2 regions of the Lysinibacillus irui genome follow, and region 2 is predicted to be linked to the other one. Evidence: a T-box and tRNA genes for the amino acid it is inferred to sense, from the RefSeq annotation. Region 2 holds a T-box; the other holds one or more tRNA genes.
The links. A T-box is a leader RNA that pairs with one kind of tRNA and senses whether it is charged. The one in region 2 lies ahead of tyrS (tyrosine--tRNA ligase), so its partner is inferred to be a tRNA-Tyr.

Region 1 (3,274 bases), 960 kb from region 2:
GATAATACGTACAATATTACCTGGTGTTGGAACACCCATTGATCCTGGACGTAATTCAGTGTTTTCAAGTGTACCAATTAATAATGTATTTTCTGTCTGCCCGTAACCATCTCGTACTTTAAGTCCAAAATGCTTCATGAAGGTTTCGATGACTGGACGATTTAATGGTTCACCAGCAGAAACGGCACTACGGAGAGAGGAAAGATTATAGTCTTGTAGATTATCAATTTTCGCCATGATACGATATTCAGTCGGTGTACAACATAGGACATTAATTTTTTCCTCTTGCATTAATTGAAGGTATGTCTTTGCATCAAACCCACCATGATAAACGAATGCTGTGGCACCAAGCATGATTGTGGATAAGAAAGGACTCCAAATCCATTTTTGCCATCCCGGGGCTGCAGTTGCCCAAACTAAATCACCTTCACGAACGCAAAGCCATTTTGAAGCAGCTGTTCGAATATGTGCATATCCCCAGCCATGTGAATGAACAACACCTTTAGGTTTACCGGTTGTCCCTGAAGTATACGAAAGGAATGCCATATCATCACGTTTTGTTGCTACAGCTGTAAATGTAGTTGGCTGTGTACTTGCTAATTCATCTAAAGAAGTCCATTCTTCTTTTGCACTACCGATAACTAATTTGTTATTTAATGCGTCTACAGTAGAAGCTATTTGATCAACCTCACCAGTAAATGCCTCATAGGCAATAACGGCACTAGCAGAAGAATGTTCCATACGATATTCCAAGTCACTTGCACGTAGCATTTCTGAACATGAAATAGGAACAATGCCAGCCTTTAAGCAGCCAAGAAAAACGAAATAGGCTTCTGGTAGGCGAGGTATAATAACTAAAACGCGATCCCCTTTTTGAAGCCCTATCTTCGTAAACGCATTGGCGTATTGGTTCATTTTTTGGACAAGTTCAACATATGAAACTGTTCTTCTCTCTTGTTGTGTATTTAACCAACGTATTGCTTGACGATCACTATCCTGCGAAAACTTTTCTAATTCCTCTGTGATGTTATAAAACTCAGGTGCAATTAAATCATTTGATACCATAAGAACATTCCTCCCCCAGGAAATTTGATAGAAAATTCATAAAACTATTTTTATTTTAACAATTACAATAATATACAGCAAGAATATTTAGTACGTAAAATAGAAATATTAGATATAATAGAGAACTATTATGCATTGAATTAATCTGTAAGCATCCTTCGACAAAAAAATATAAAAATTTTCACCAAATGTGTTGCATTATTTAGAATGCTTGCTATAATAAGAAATGTACTTAAGAGGTTGTTTAAAACCGAATTGAATAGTATTGTTCCGAAGTAGCTCAGTTGGTAGTAGCACCTGACTGTTAATCAGGTTGTCGCAGGTTCGAGTCCTGCCTTCGGAGCCATTTTTTTGTCCATTTTTAAGATTCTGTTGTACATAAAAATTTTTTTGTAGAAAAGTGTTGCAACAATTAGGAAAAGATGTTATTATAAGTCTTGTCCTGTTTAAGACATAAGAATGGCCCCTTGGTCAAGTGGTTAAGACACCGCCCTTTCACGGCGGTAACACGGGTTCGAATCCCGTAGGGGTCACCATTAAAACATAGGCTTTAAAAAGAAAATAAACTGTGACATAACACCTGTTTCTATGGAGGATTAGCTCAGCTGGGAGAGCATCTGCCTTACAAGCAGAGGGTCGGCGGTTCGAGCCCGTCATCCTCCACCATTATTGTGTTATTCCGGAGGGGTAGCGAAGTGGCTAAACGCGGCGGACTGTAAATCCGCTCCTTAGGGTTCGGCGGTTCGAATCCGTCCCCCTCCACCAGTTTTATAAATGATTGGGGTATAGCCAAGCGGTAAGGCAACGGATTTTGATTCCGTCATGCCTAGGTTCGAATCCTAGTACCCCAGCCATTTTTCTTTTATGAGCCATTAGCTCAGTTGGTAGAGCATCTGACTTTTAATCAGAGGGTCGAAGGTTCGAGTCCTTCATGGCTCACTTTTTTAGAATAAAATACATTCAAAAGTGTTATATTAATTACTGATAACTAATCTCTTACTGAAAACAGTAGGAGATTTTTTTATGTTCTCTAAATTTGAATAAATATGCATGTTTTTGTCGAGTTGAGCCAAGTGGTATGTAGGCTTTACAATAATCTTATAACTTTTAGGGGGTATAAAAACATGAATAAACTTAATATTTCTATTATTGGAGTACCAACAGATTACGGACAAGCACGTCGTGGTGTAGATATGGGACCTAGTGCTATCCGTTATGCGGGGGTTGTAGAACGTTTAGAAGCTATTGGACACGAAGTACAAGATCAAGGGGATATTCGTGTTAGCCAAAAGCAAGCGGATGCCGCAGTAGATGAAAAATTACTTAATTTAGAGGAAGTAGTGGAGGTTAGTACTGCTTTAGCTAATAGTGTGCATGAAGTAGTGGAACAGAAAAAGTTCCCGCTTGTATTTGGTGGAGATCACAGTATTGCGATTGGGACATTAGCGGGACTAGGTGAGCATTATAAAAACCTTGGTGTTATTTGGTATGACGCTCATGCGGATTTAAATACACCTGAGACAACACCTTCAGGTAATATCCATGGTATGCCATTAGCGGTTAGTATCGGACTAGGTCACGAACGTTTAGTCCAAATTCGCAACTATGCTCCAAAAATTAAACCAGAGAACGTTATTATTATCGGAGCTCGTTCAGTAGATCCTGGTGAGCGTGATTTGATTAAAGAGCAAGGCATCAAAGTTTATACAATGCATGAGATTGACCGACTTGGAATGACGCGTGTCATGGAAGATGCACTCGCTTATTTAAAAGAGCGTAATGTTGATGGTTTACATTTATCTCTTGATTTAGATGGATTAGATCCGCTATATACTCCAGGGGTTGGTACGCCTGTTCCAGGAGGAATTACGTATCGTGAAAGTCATTTAGCAATGGAGATGCTACAGGAATCTGGGATGGTAACATCAGCGGAGTTTGTAGAAGTAAATCCAATTTTAGATGAGAAGAATACAACGGCAAATGTAGCTGTTGCATTAATGGGATCATTATTTGGAGAAACACTAGTTTAAAGAAAATTTTACAAAAAATTGCCTGTTGCCACATTGCATAAAAATCTTTTGCTATAATTAAATTAAAACGAAACTTTTCTTATCGATGGGTCGTATAGTATAAGACAGTTGTAAAGGTGGAGAAGTCAACACGATGGATGCGTTAGTAAATAAGAGAATAAAACAAGTGCTTAAAGGCG
Region 2 (3,274 bases):
TTCGCCTCAAAAACGTACTCTAAATCAGTCACTTTTTCACCATTCACACTAATCGCACCATTCGATACGTCCTCACGTGCTTGACGTTTTGAAGATGAAATACCTGCCTCTACAAGAAGGTCCACAATATTTTTGTCCTCTTTCGCCATTTCAATAGAAGGAACATCTTTAAAAGCATCCTTCATTTCATCGGCCGATAGTGCTTTTAAATCTCCTGAGAATAAAGCTGCCGTAATACGGATGGCTTGTTCCAATGCCTCTTGACCATGAATTAAACGAGTCATTTCTTCGGCAAGTGCTTTTTGTGCCTTACGTAAATGTGGCTCTTCCTCTACTGAAACTGCTAAAGCTTCAATTTCTTCGCGAGATAGGAATGTAAAGATTTTTAAGTATTTGATCACATCTGCATCCGCAGCATTGATCCAAAATTGGTAGAATTCATAAGGAGATGTTTTCTTGGCATCTAACCATACAGCACCACCTGCTGTTTTACCAAATTTTGTACCATCTGCTTTTGTTACTAAAGGAATCGTAATACCGAAGGCTTTTGTTTCTTCCTCATGTGTTTTACGAATAACCTCTAAACCTGTAGTAATATTCCCCCACTGGTCAGATCCACCTACTTGGATTCGGCAATTGTAGTGATTGTATAAATGGTTATAATCAATACCTTGAATTAACGTATACGCAAATTCTGTGAAAGAAATTCCTGTGTCAAGACGAGAAGCAATTGTATCTTTCGCTAACATGTAGTTCACGTTAATTAATTTTCCGTAATCACGTAAAAATTCAATTGTGTTGATATTGCCAATCCAATCACGATTGTTCACAAGCTGTGCACCATTGCCATCTTCCGCAAAATCAAAAATACGTTCTAATTGGCTTCTGATCCCTTGGACATTTTGATCGATTTGCTCAACTGTTTGTAATTGACGCTCTTCTGAACGGCCAGATGGGTCACCAATCATTCCTGTCGCACCACCAACAAGTAAAATTGGACGGTGACCAGCTTTTTGGAAGCGACGAAGTGTTAAAAGTGGCACAATATGGCCAATATGCATAGAGTCAGCAGTTGGATCTACACCACAATATAAAGATACAGATTGTTCATCTAACAGTTTTGCCATGCCTTCAGCATCTGTTTGTTGGTATAGTAAACCACGCCATTCTAAATCTTGTAATAATTCATTTGTCATGTTGATTCCTCCTAAAATGGTTGAAATTCATTACGTGCATGGACATTATTCGATAAAAAAAGTCCCTACACGCAAACAATTGCATGCAGGGACGTTAAGTTGCAAACTAACGCGGTACCACCCGGCTTGAAGATGTCATCCACCTTCCACTTCATTCAATCGCCTTTATCGCAGGCGCGCACGTCTAAGCTCCAAGTACGTAATTCGTCTCTACATTATGACCAGTTTTCACCAACCACTGGCTCTCTAAACAGGGAATATAGACACTACTGCAAACTCTTCCTCACTAGAAAACTATAAATATAATTCTATACGAATCTTTTTCATTGTCAATAACTATGTTCGCTCTAAAACAATATGTGCTATAATAAACAAGATTTTAGGAGGTCGATACATTGAAAGATTGGATTGAAAAAATCAATGCAAAGATCGATGAATTACTAGAACAAAAATGGATGAAGAAATTACGTATTTCAGGTAGTGTTACCTGGAACTTATTTTTACTATTTTTAGTCTTTGCATTGCTTGGCACTGTATTTGTCGGTTCAGTAGGAGCTGGTTATTTTGCTTCTCTTGTAAAAGAAGAGCCATTGCGCTCTAAAGAAGAATTACGAAATCAGATTTTTAGCTATGAAGAAACCAGTGAAATTTATTTTGCCAACGATATTTATATCGGGAAATTACGAACAGATTTAGATCGACGTGAAACCTCACTCAGCAATGTTGCCCCAGATGTAATTAACGCTGTTCTCGCAACAGAGGATGAGTATTTCCGTGAACATAACGGCATCGTACCAAAAGCTGTTATTCGTGGGTTATTACAGGATGTCACTAACTCTGCAACACAAACTGGTGGATCTACCCTTACTCAACAACTTATAAAAAACCAAGTATTAACAAATGAAGTATCCTATGAACGTAAAGCAAAAGAAATTTTACTTGCTATGCGCTTAGAACATTTTATGACGAAGGAAGAAATATTAGAGGCTTATTTAAATATTATTCCGTATGGTCGTAACTCTTCAGGACGAAATATCGCAGGTGTTGAAACAGCTGCTGAAGGAATTTTTGGAGTAAAAGCGAAAGAATTGTCACTTCCACAAGCTGCGTACATAGCTGGTATTCCACAGGCCCCATTTGCCTATACACCATTTACGAATACTGGGGAGCTAAAAAGTGAGGAAGCTTTAAAACCAGGTATTGATCGTATGAAAACAGTACTATATCGTATGAAAGAAGCTGGTTATATTGACGATGCACAGTACAAAGAAGCGTTAGACTATGATATCGCTGCAGATTTCCGCGGACCTGAAATGCGTGCCGAGGATCGATATCCATGGCTAACATATGAACTTGAAGCTCGTGCAAAAGAAATTATTGCTGAAAAACTAGCAAAAGAAGATGGGGTTGACCCAGAACGATTAAAGACAGAGAAAAAAATAAAGGATAAATATATGATTTTAGCCGATCGAGATGTTCGTTCGAAGGGATACCGTATTTATTCAACGATTAATAAAGATATGTATGATTCGATGCAAAAAGCAGCGAAGGACTTCCAGTACTATGGCCATACGTACACAGGTAAAGGGAAAGATCCTGTAACGGGTGAAGAAATTGATGTTGAGATGCCCGTTCAAGTTGGAAGTATTTTAATAGAAAACTCAACAGGTCGTATTTTAAGCTTTGTCGGTGGTCGAGATTTTAAAACAACTCAGCTAAATCACGCAACACAAGCTTATCGTTCTAACGGTTCAACGATGAAACCATTACTTGTTTATGGTCCAGCCATAGAATATGGGGTTATCGGTGCAGGTAGCCCATTAGTTGACGTGAAATTCTCTATAGGTATATGGAGCCCAAGCAACTATATTACGAGTGATGAGCGAGGACTTATTCCTGCACGTGAGGCTTTAGCAGACTCTCAAAACATATCAGCGCTACGTTTATATAATGATATTATTAATAGACGCCCCGCTGAACTGTTAGTAAAAATGGGATTCACAAAATTACACCCAGATGACTTCACTAACCTAGCAACTGGTATTGGTGCTTTAAGTGAAGGGACTACTGTAGAAGAA

Region 1: it has a tRNA-Tyr gene. The T-box ahead of tyrS (tyrosine--tRNA ligase) is inferred to sense a tRNA for this amino acid. The anticodon was not compared.

What each region holds. Positions count from the first base shown of each region.
Region 1 covers NZ_CP113527.1:4,243,699-4,246,972, reverse strand. Annotated here, with positions in the region: gene mbcS (acyl-CoA synthetase MbcS) at 1-1,065, opposite strand, end outside; tRNA gene OU989_RS21380 (tRNA-Asn) at 1,335-1,411, shown strand; tRNA gene OU989_RS21375 (tRNA-Glu) at 1,527-1,601, shown strand; tRNA gene OU989_RS21370 (tRNA-Val) at 1,656-1,731, shown strand; tRNA gene OU989_RS21365 (tRNA-Tyr) at 1,747-1,830, shown strand; tRNA gene OU989_RS21360 (tRNA-Gln) at 1,845-1,919, shown strand; tRNA gene OU989_RS21355 (tRNA-Lys) at 1,932-2,004, shown strand; gene rocF (arginase) at 2,190-3,095, shown strand; gene sigW (RNA polymerase sigma factor SigW) at 3,229-3,274, shown strand, end outside.
Region 2 covers NZ_CP113527.1:3,288,003-3,291,276, forward strand. Annotated here, with positions in the region: gene tyrS (tyrosine--tRNA ligase) at 1-1,196, opposite strand, end outside; T-box leader at 1,281-1,489, opposite strand; gene OU989_RS16555 (transglycosylase domain-containing protein) at 1,592-3,274, shown strand, end outside.